2 regions of the Cupriavidus sp. KB_39 genome follow, and region 1 is predicted to be linked to the other one. Evidence: predicted binding sites of a transcription regulator. Region 1 holds the regulator's gene; the other holds the start of a gene.
The links. Region 1 encodes FNR, which switches genes on or off when oxygen is low (the NO sensors DNR and NnrR bind a similar motif). Its sites were predicted from a motif close to TTGATNNNNATCAA; they were not measured.
Positions count from the first base shown of each region.

Region 1 (5,285 bases):
CCGGCACCCTGTGGCTGCGCAGGCTGGCCGTCGGCGTCACTCGCCTCGGCGCGCGGTTCGCGGACGTCACGGGCATCACGATCGGCTGCCGGCTTGCGGCGGCCACGGGCGCGCGGCTCGCGACCGGCCGGTGCGGCGGCGTCGGGCTGCGGCGCGTCGGCTTGCGCCGGTGCGGCGGCATCGCCCTCGGCACGGCCACCCTCGCGGTCCTGTGCGGACTGGCGGCGCGACGCCACCAGATTGCGCAGGCCACGGCGCAGGCCCTTGCGGCGCGGCGCGCCGTCGGTGCCATTGCCCGCGTCGGGCGCAGCGCCGGTATCGCCCGGCGCGTCCGGTTGCCGGACGTCTTGCTCAGCGGAATCAGACAAAGTATTCACTATCGATGTTGCGTGTTATTCAGTTGGACACGCGTTCGTCGTCCTCAGCAGGATGCGGCGCGTTGCCGTCCCGGACCGAATCGTCGGCCGCTTCCGGGGAGGAAGCAGCTGTGTCCACGTGGAAACCGTTGGCGTGGGCCAGCGGCGCGTCGTCGTCATGCCCGCCATCGGCGGACCACTGCGCAACGCTGTTGTCTTGCGGGTGCGGCGTGTCGTTCTGTTCGGTATCGGCGCCGTGGGCTTCCGTCTCCACCGGCTCCGCATGGTCGCTCTCCGCCACGGCCACGACTTCCGCTTCCACCGCATCGGTAGCGGTCTCGGCGGCCTGGGGCTCGGCAAAGGTCTCTTCATCGCCAGCCGGCGGGTTGGCCGTGGCAACTTCTTCAAAATCTATCGCCTGCTGGTCCAGCAGGGCTGCCTGGACCTGGGCCTGGGCATCCTCGAGCGGCGGCAGCTCATCCAGCGTGCGCAGCCCCAGATCGTCCAGAAACGCCTTGGTCGTGGCATAGAGCGCGGGACGGCCCGGTACGTCGCGATGCCCGATCACCTCGATCCAGCTGCGGTCCTCGAGCTTCTTGACCACGTCGGTGCTGACCGTCACGCCGCGAATTTCCTCGATATCGCCGCGCGTCACGGGCTGGCGATAGGCGATGATGGCCAGCGTCTCCATCACCGCGCGCGAATACTTGGGCGGCTTTTCCGGGTTGAGCCGGTCGAGGAACTCGCGCATCTCGGGCCGGCTCTGGAAACGCCAACCGCTGGCCAGGGCCACGAGTTCCACACCGCGTTGCTGCCAGTCCTGTCGCAATTCGTCCAACAGGGCGCGGATGGTGTCGGCGCCGACATCGTCGGCGAAAAGACGGCGGAGATCGTTGACGCGCAGGGGCTCCTGCGCACAAATCAGCGCGGTCTCGAGGACGATCTTCGCCTCTTGGGTATTCATGTGATTGTGTGCAGCCTGTCTTTGCACCTGCTCCCGGACGAATCCCGGAGCACTGGAGATTTCGGATACAGCGGTACCGATGCCACCGCCATCTCATTGCGCAGCCAACTCGCAGCCTGTCGCAGCCCAGGCAGCCAAGCGGTGCACTTCGTTCTTTTGCATCGATTTGCCGGGTCGTTCCGGCAGGAGATCGTCCGCATCCGGCTGGCTTCGCCGGGAGTCGAACCTCTTGCGTCGCGCTCTCGCCTTTACCCTCGCAGGCGGAACCCTTCCCCTTGGAGCGGACATTCGCCAGGACAATCAGATTGCCAAGGCGGCAAGAAAAAACGGATATCGGCCCGGACAAGCTTCGTCCTGCGCCTGCACCACCACTCCACAAGGCCGACCGGCCTTTTAAACCAGATCTTTTGAACCGGATGCACTGTGGGGACGGATCCGGCAAGCCAATGCTGCCTCGGACCCATGGACACGCATCCCAGATCAGGGATGCCGGCCCGGCGACGCCAGGGAATTACGTGGCGCGATACCGTGGTTCTCGCGATTGTATGGCATTCCCGCCCCCCTCCGCAACCCGCCCGCCGCCCGGCGTGGCGAATGGCACGAACCGGGGCGGCCTGTCCGCCGCCCGGAATCGTCCTAGAACACCACGCAGAACCCATGCGCAGCCAGCGTCTCCGGGAGCCAGACCGCCCGCGCCACGCCCACGATGCCGAAGCCGATGATCAGCACGCCCGCCACGGTCCGGACCGCCGGCCGGCGCGACACATGGCGCACATAGCCCGACAACCCCGAAATCACCAGTAGGTTTGGCAGCGTTCCCAACCCAAAGGCGAACAGGACCAGCGCGCCCGACGCCGCATTGCCGGCCAGCAACGCCATTGCGAGTGCCCCATAGACCATCCCGCACGGCACGATCCCCCAGGCGAGTCCCAGACCGAAGCGCCGCAGCAGCGGCGCATGCCGGGCCAGGCCGGCAGGCAGCCTGATACCGAGCGCGCCCATGCGACCCACCACCCCTTGGGCCATGCGCACCGCGAACGCCTCCAGGCGCGTCGCACGCATGGTGCGCCCACGCAACAGCCAGAAGCCCGACATCACCAGCATCGCTCCGCCTGCGCCATAGAGCCATCGCTGCACAGGCAGATAGTCCTGCTTCCATACGGTGGCGCCGACGGCACCCACCACCGCCCCCAGCAACGCGTAGGTGGTCAGGCGGCCGGCGTGCATCGCCAGCAATTCCACGAGCCAGCCGCGCGGCGAGCGATGGATCGTCACCGGCACGCGCACCGCCGCGCGCTGCTCGGCCGCCATCGCAATGCCGCCACACATCGCAGCACAGTGGACGCCACCAAACAACGCAACGATAAAAACGCTGAAAAGCACACCAAATGGCAACGGTCCCTCGCTTCCGCGTCACTTCACGCGGTAAAATTGATCTGTCGCGCCCTCGCTGCAATGCGCATCACCAAGAGCCCTCAATTGCTTACCTCCATACCCGTCACCGAGATCTCGCCCCGCTGCTCTACGTGCGGGATGGGCCAGCTTTGTCTGCCGGTAGGCATGTCGCACCAGGACCTCCTGAAGATGGACACGCTCGTGCAGGAACGCGTGCGCGTGCACAAGGGCGAAACGCTTTACCGCATGGGCGATCCGCTCACCGCCGTCTATGCCGTGCGTTTCGGCACGCTCAAGACGCACGTGACGCTCGAAGACGGCCGCTCGCAGATCACCGGCTTCCATCTGCCCGGCGAGATGGTCGGTATGGATGGCCTCGGCGAAATGCAGCATGCTTCCGATGCCACGGCCCTCGAGGATGCCGAAGTCTGCGTCGTACGCTTCAACGACTTGCAGGCGCTCTCGTCTGACCTGCCCTCGCTGCAAACCCAGTTCCTGCGCTTGATGAGCAAGGAGATTTCGCAGGACCAGGTGATGCTGATGACGTTGGGTTCGATGCGGGCCGAGGAGCGGCTTGCCGCGTTCCTCGTCAATCTTTCCGATCGCCTGTCGGCGCGTGGCTACTCGTCGAGCGAGTTCGTATTGCGCATGAGTCGCGAGGAGATCGGCAGTTATCTTGGCCTGAAACTCGAAACCGTCAGCCGCCTGTTCTCTCGTTTTGCCGAGGCGGGCCTGATCCAGATCCGCCAGCGCCACGTCAAGCTCATCGACATGGCCGGCATCAAGCAGATCTACAACCGCTCCTGCTAAGGCCGGCTCGCCGGCGGCGGTGCACTCGCTACTCGAGTTCATCGGTATCGCTGAGCGGCGTTGGCATGGTGTAGAGCGTCAGGCCGCTCGACAAGGCGCAGAACAGCCACGCCAGCAGGAATCCCACGGTATAGATCGCCTCACGCGACGCGTCGACCGGATGACCGAAGAAGCTCAGGTCACTGGGATCGACAATCGAGAACACCGTTGCCGTGGCCACGCCGCCCATCAGGAACGCTGGCCACATCACCCACATCAGCCAGCGTAGTCTCATGGCCGCCTCGCCGTGTCATTGACATGAGCGTCGGCACGCACGGCGGACCCATCCAGCTTCTCCACCACCAGCCCATGCCGCGCGGCATCGCGCACCGGCACGTCGGCGTGGGTATTGGCGAGCCAGATCGTCACACCACAGCCGATCATCGCCAGCAGCGGTCCGCTCATCAGCAGCCACGGCCACGGTTCCTTCCACCACGGCTTGACTTGTTGCGCTGTCATTGCCTACTCCTTGCGTCGAATATTTCCTGAATGACCTGTCCTACAGGCCGCGCGGCACGATGAAACTGGTCGCTTCCTGGATCTGCGCGCGTCCGCGTGCGTCGTCCATACCCTCCCCCGTGACCGTGATACGGATCTTGTGCGTGCCCTGCGGCGCGTGGTCGAGCGGGATACGGATCCGCACCGGCAACAGCCGGTTCGACGTAGGCGGCAGCGTTTCTGCCGACTTGTCATACTCGATGGTCAACCCTTGCAGCTCCGCGCTCGTCGCCTGTACCCGGACGCGCATCGGCGTCTCGGTCGTATTGATCAGTTGCAGCCGGTACACGTTCTCGATCCAGCGACCTTCGACCTCGCGGCCCAACGCGCCACGGTCGCGGATGACATCGACCTTGAGCGGCGTGCGCATCGCCAGCGACCCGATGAAGCCCCCCACCAGCGCCGACCAGATCACCGCGTAGACAATCGTCCGCGTGCGGAACAAGCGCTTGCGCGCGGCGACTGCCGACAGGCCCTTGCGCATCGCGTTCTCAGAGGTGTAGCGGATCAGGCCACGCGGATAGGCCATCTTGTCCATGACCTGGTTACAGGCGTCGATGCAGGCACCGCAGCCYATGCACTCGTATTGCAATCCGTCACGGATGTCGATCCCGGTCGGGCAGACCTGCACGCAGATGCTGCAATTGACGCAATCGCCAATGCCGGCGGTGTGCCGGTCCGTCTTGCGCGAGCGGCTGCCGCGCGGCTCGCCACGGCCTACGTCATAGGTCACCACGAAGGTATCGCGGTCGACCATCACGCTCTGGAAACGCGCATATGGGCACATGTACTTGCACACCTGCTCGCGCATGAAGCCGGCGTTGCCCCAGGTGGCGAAGGCATAGAACAGCATCCAGAACGACTGCCACGGCCCCAGCGAGAGGTCGATCACCTGCCCGCCCAGCTCGCGGATCGGCGAGAAATAGCCGACGAACGTGAAGCCGGTCCACAGGGCGATCACCACCCAGAGCGTGTGCTTGGTCGCCTTGAGCCGCAGCTTGCGCAGGCTCCACGGGTCGCCGTCCAGCCGGATGCGGGCGATGCGATCGCCTTCCACGCGTCGCTCGATCCACATGAAGATTTCTGTGTAGACGGTCTGTGGACACGCGTAGCCACAGAACAGCCGGCCCGCGATGGCGGTGAACAGGAACAGGGCGAGCGCCGAGATGACAAGCAGGACCGCGAGGTAGATCACGTCCTGCGGCCACAGCACGAGGCCGAAG
Region 1 is NZ_JBFREV010000016.1:81,219-86,503, reverse strand. Features, by position in the region: gene rluB (23S rRNA pseudouridine(2605) synthase RluB) at 1-368, opposite strand, end outside; gene scpB (SMC-Scp complex subunit ScpB) at 397-1,320, opposite strand; gene AB4Z27_RS14325 (sulfite exporter TauE/SafE family protein) at 1,957-2,715, opposite strand; gene fnr (fumarate/nitrate reduction transcriptional regulator Fnr) at 2,800-3,525, shown strand; gene AB4Z27_RS14315 (hypothetical protein) at 3,554-3,799, opposite strand; gene AB4Z27_RS14310 (hypothetical protein) at 3,796-4,023, opposite strand; gene ccoG (cytochrome c oxidase accessory protein CcoG) at 4,064-5,285, opposite strand, start outside.

Region 2 (4,950 bases), on a different contig from region 1:
TCCCGGGCCAGCGCAAGGTCGTGGCGGCGCTGAAGGCCGGCCAGCCGGTGGACCCGATCCACGGCAAGCGCGGCAAGCAGCGTAGCGTGCACAACACCTACTTCACGCTGCCGGTGCTGTTCGCGATGCTGTCGAACCACTACAGCATGACGTACGCGCACAAGCAGAACTGGCTGGTGCTGATCCTGATCATGCTGGCCGGCGTGCTGATCCGCCAGTTCTTCATCCTGAAGCACAAGGGCAAGATCAACGTGGCGTGGCCGGCTGCCGGCGTGGCGCTGCTGGGTGTGGTGGCGGTGATGATTGCGCCGCAGCCGCGTCCGCAAGTGGCCAGCAACGCCGCGGGCGACGCCGCCAACGCGGTGAGCTTCGCCAAGGTGCAGGAAATCGTGAACGCCCGCTGCGTGCAGTGCCACGCGGAGGCGCCCAAGATGATGCCGACTGCCGCCAAGGGCATCAAGCTCGATACCGTCGACGAAATCAAGGCGCATGCGCAGCTGATCTACCAGCAGGCGGTGCAGCAGAAGGCCATGCCGCTGGGCAACGTCACGCAGATCACGGAAGACGAGCGCGCGCTGCTGGGCCAGTGGTTCGAGGGCGGCGCGAAGACCACCAACTGAATTTGACCGGGCATCGGTGATCGACGGTCCGGGGCTGTGCAGTCCCGGCGGCCGGCAGTACCGGACCGGCGAGGGTTTGAACGGGGCGCAAGCCCCGTTTTTTTATAGCGCGACGACTCTGGCTTGTCTCAGTGGCCGCCGACGTTGAACAGCGCCAGCAAGCCGAGCACAAGGAAGATCACCGCGGCGATCTTGTGCACGAGGGCGATCGGCATCCGGTTGGCGAAACGGTCGCCGAGCAGCACGGCGGGCGCGTTGGCCAGCATCATGCCGAACGTGGTGCCTGCCACGACGGCCAGCACTTCGCCATGGAAGCGTGCTGCCAGGGCCACAGTGGCGATCTGCGTCTTGTCGCCCATTTCGGCGAAGAAGAAGGCGACGATCGTGGTGCCGAGGATGCTCAGGGCACCGTTGGCCGGCTTGGCTTCCTCTGCCTCGTCGAGCTTGTCCGGAATCAGCATCCAGCCGGCCATGGCGATAAAGCCGAGGCCGAGGATCCAGCGCAGCAGGTTGGCGCCGAGCACCTGCGTGATCCAGCCGCCGAGCGCGCCGGCGAAGCCATGGTTGACGAGGGTGGCGATCAGGATGCCGGCGATGATCGGCAGGGGTTTGCGATAGCGTGCGGCCAGCACGAGCGACAGCAATTGCGTCTTGTCGCCCACTTCTGCGAGCGCGACGATACCTGTGGAGACGAGGAACGATTCCATTCTTATAGGATTGATACCGGGCCGCACACGCATCGCGAGATGCCAATGACGCACACCTTTCCCGGCCCGGCCAGAAAGGTATGGTCATCGGTCTCGCCAGGCGTTGGACATAGGAGTCAGGCACGAAGCCCGCTCGGGTCCTGCGCTGCGTACGCCATAACCGTTGATGCTGGACACCACGGTCAAGTCTGTTGACGTACGCCCCTGTCTGCCGTGTGCCGCATTGCGCGGCGCGGTGAGACGAGGGCGGCTACTCCCCAATGGAAGTCGTAATTGTACTAAAAGGCGGCGGACACTGTCCACCGCCTTTGGCATGGCTGTTGGGAAATGCGGGTCAGGTCAGACCGGCACGGGCGAGTTGTCGCTGGTCTGGCGGCCGCGGAAGTCGGTCCAGCACAGGGCCTTGAAGTCGTACAGCTTGCAGCGGCGCGCCGTGCGGAAGTACCAGCGCCACGAGAAGTTCTCGATGATGATGCGGCCCGGCAGCGCATGCTCCAGCAGGGCCTGGGCGCGCTTGAGCCGGTACAGCGGCACGCTCATGTCCACGTGGTGCGCGGTGTGCTCCATGATGTGGTGGAGCGCGGCGCCGATGCCGAAGCGGAAGCGCAGGTGCACGGTGGTCGAGACGAACGGCTGGGCCTTGGCCCACATCGGCTTGGTGTCGTACCACGCCACGCTCGTGTGCGTGTGGTGGACATACAGCACGAAGCCCACGGTCAGGTTCCAGATCAGGAAGGGCAGCACGAAGCCGGCGCCGACCAGCCCCAGGACCGACTGGTCCGTGGCCACGGCCAGCCAGGCCAGCGCACCGATCCAGATGGCGCCGAAGGTGGCCACCAGCGTGCAGTCCCACATGAAGATCGCGCGGCGCGTGGCCATCTGGCGCTTGCTCGGGAAGAACAGCTTGAACCACCAGATCTCGATCAGGTAATAGAGTCCGGCGCCGAAGCCATTGCGGTAGACCCGCTCCATCACCCGGCGCCAGCGCGGCAGCGCGCGGAATTCCTCGAGCGAGTAGGGCGCCCAGACGAAGTCGAAGCCCTTGAGGTTGGTGTACCCATGGTGGACCACGTTGTGGCCGACTTCCCACAGGCTGTAGGGCGTGAGCGACGGCAGGAACGTCAGCCGGCCGAGCCATTTGTTCAGGCCACGGCGGTCCGTCAGGCTCTGGTGGCAGGCATCGTGGCCGATGATGAACAGCCGGGCGATCACCAGACCCAGCAGCACGCCGAGGCCGAGCTTGGCCCACCACTGCGGCGCCAGGACCACGCCGGCCAGCACCGCGGCGAAGATCGCGTAGTCGAGCGCGAACAGCGTCAGCGCGCGTGCCACGCTGCGCTCGCCGAGCGGAATCAGCCAGCCACGGATGGTCTTGCGGTTAGGGAAGGGGGCCTCGAAGGCGATGGGTTCCGGCAGGGGAACGCCGGCGAGCTTGCGGGGCGGGTGGGCAGGGTGGGAAGCCGGCTCAGCAGTCTGGGCCGGCGATACATCCAGAGATCGGGCAGTCATGTCAGTCTTTTTGGGTCTGTCTTGGCGCACCCGATAGCCGGGGGCGGGCAATCCGACAGCCTAGAAGGCTTTGATGACGGTTGTGTTGATGCTGGTCAAGGCGGACGGGCGACAACACGTATTTGCCTGCCGTCCGTCGCCCAAAAGCGATCAACCCGCCAGTTCCCGCGTGGCTTCGCCCATGATGTAGACGTTGTCCACTACGCGGTCGTCGCCGAGCATGGCGAAGGCGAACAACTGCTCTTCGAGCGTCTCGGAGCGGCTGCTGCGGCGGGCGATCAGCGGCGTGGCCTCGGGGTCCAGCACCAGGAAATCGGCCTCGCAGCCCACGGAGAAGCTGCCGATGCGGTCCGCCCAGCCCAGCGCCTCGGCCGCGCCGCGCGTGGCCAGGTAGAACATGCGCAGGGCGGTCAGGTGGTAGCCGCCCATGCGCGCCACCTTGTGTGCCGCGTTCATGGTGCGGAACATCGAGAACGAGGTGCCGCCACCCACGTCGGTGGCCAGTGTCACGTTCAGGCGGTGGGCATCGGACTGGTGGAAGTCATAGAAGCCGCTGCCCAGGAACAGGTTCGAGGTGGGGCAGTGCGCCACGGCGGCGCCGCTGTCGGCCAGCCGGCGGCGGTCGTCCTGGTCGAGGTAGATCGCGTGGCCGTAGAACGCGCCGGGGCGCAACAGGCTGTAGCGGTCGTACACGTCCAGGTAGCTGCGGGCGTCGGGGAACAGCTCGGCCACCCATTTCACCTCGTCGCGGTTCTCGGCCACGTGGGTCTGGATGAAGGCGTCCGGATGCGCGCGCGCCAGTTCGCCGCAGGCGGCCAGTTGCGCCTCGGTGGAGGTCGGCGCGAAGCGCGGCGTGATCGCGTAGGCGAGCCGGCCCTTGTTGTGCCACTTCGAGATCAGGTCGGCGGAGTCCCGCGCGCCGCTCTCGGCCGTGTCGCGCAGGAATTCGGGGCAGTTGCGGTCCATCATCACCTTGCCCGTGATCATGCGCAGGTTGCGGTCCTGGCTCGCGGCGAACAGGGCGTCGGCGGAGGTGGCGTGCACCGTGCTCCAGACCATCGCCGTGGTGGTGCCGTTGCGCAGCAGTTCGTCGGCGAAGAACTCGGCCACGGCCCGCGCGTAGGCGGGCTCGCTGAAGCGGCGTTCCTCGGGGAAGGTGTAGGTGTCGAGCCAGTGCAGCAGGCCCGGCGACGGCGACGCGATGATGTCGGTCTGCGGATAGTGCACGTGCGTGTCGATGAACCCCGGCACGAGCAGCTTGCCGCGATGGTCGACCACCTCGGCACCGGCCGGGATGTCGCGCGCCAGGTCCTCGTACAGCCCCACGGCGGCGATGCGGCCGTCCGTGACGAGCATCAGGCCATCTTCCCAATATTGATACGCCTCCTCATGGAACTGCGGATCGCGCAGGAAGTGGAGGATGCGGCCGCGAATGGCGCGGGTCGTGGCGGGATTGGGGGAAGTGGTGGTCATCTTCTCGTCTCAGGGGCGGCCGGACCTGGGGGTCCGGCGTCTTGTTTATGCGCCCGGTCAGGTCGTGGGAGCCGTCGCGGGCGGGTTCTCGGGCGTGGCGGACCAGAAATGGTCCACCTCGGCCAGGTAGTCGGCCTTCTGCTTGGCGGGCAGGAAGGCCGCTTCGAAGCTGTTGCGGGCCAGCTTGTAGGCGTCGGCGGCGTCCAGCGGCAGCGCGGCGAACGAGGCTTCCCAGTTGGCGTTCATGTAGCCGCCGAAATAGGCTGGATCGTCCGAATGCAGCGTCACGGCCACGCCGGCATCGAGCAGGCGCTTCATCGGATGGTCGCGCAGGTCGGGGTAGACCATCAGCTTCTGGTTCGACAGCGGGCATACCGTCAGCGCGATGCGCTCGCGCGCCAGCCGCTGCACCAGGGCCTCGTCCTCGACGGCGCGCACGCCATGGTCGATCCGCTCCACACCGAGGATGTCGAGCGCATTGATCACGTACTGCGGCGGGCCCTCCTCGCCGGCATGGGCCACGCGATGCAGGCCGAGCGCCTTGGCGCGGGCGAACACGCGCGCGAATTTCTCGGGCGGATGGCCCTTTTCGGACGAATCCAGCCCCACGCCGACAAAGCGGTCGCGGTAGGGCAGGGCCG
Region 2 is NZ_JBFREV010000002.1:246,599-251,548, reverse strand. Features, by position in the region: gene AB4Z27_RS02495 (urate hydroxylase PuuD) at 1-620, shown strand, start outside; gene AB4Z27_RS02490 (TMEM165/GDT1 family protein) at 749-1,327, opposite strand; yybP-ykoY riboswitch at 1,391-1,598, opposite strand; gene AB4Z27_RS02485 (fatty acid desaturase) at 1,667-2,836, opposite strand; gene guaD (guanine deaminase) at 2,987-4,309, opposite strand; gene AB4Z27_RS02475 (adenosine deaminase) at 4,367-4,950, opposite strand, start outside.
Region 2: the regulator FNR is predicted to act here: its motif matches at 2,922-2,935, upstream of AB4Z27_RS02485 (fatty acid desaturase).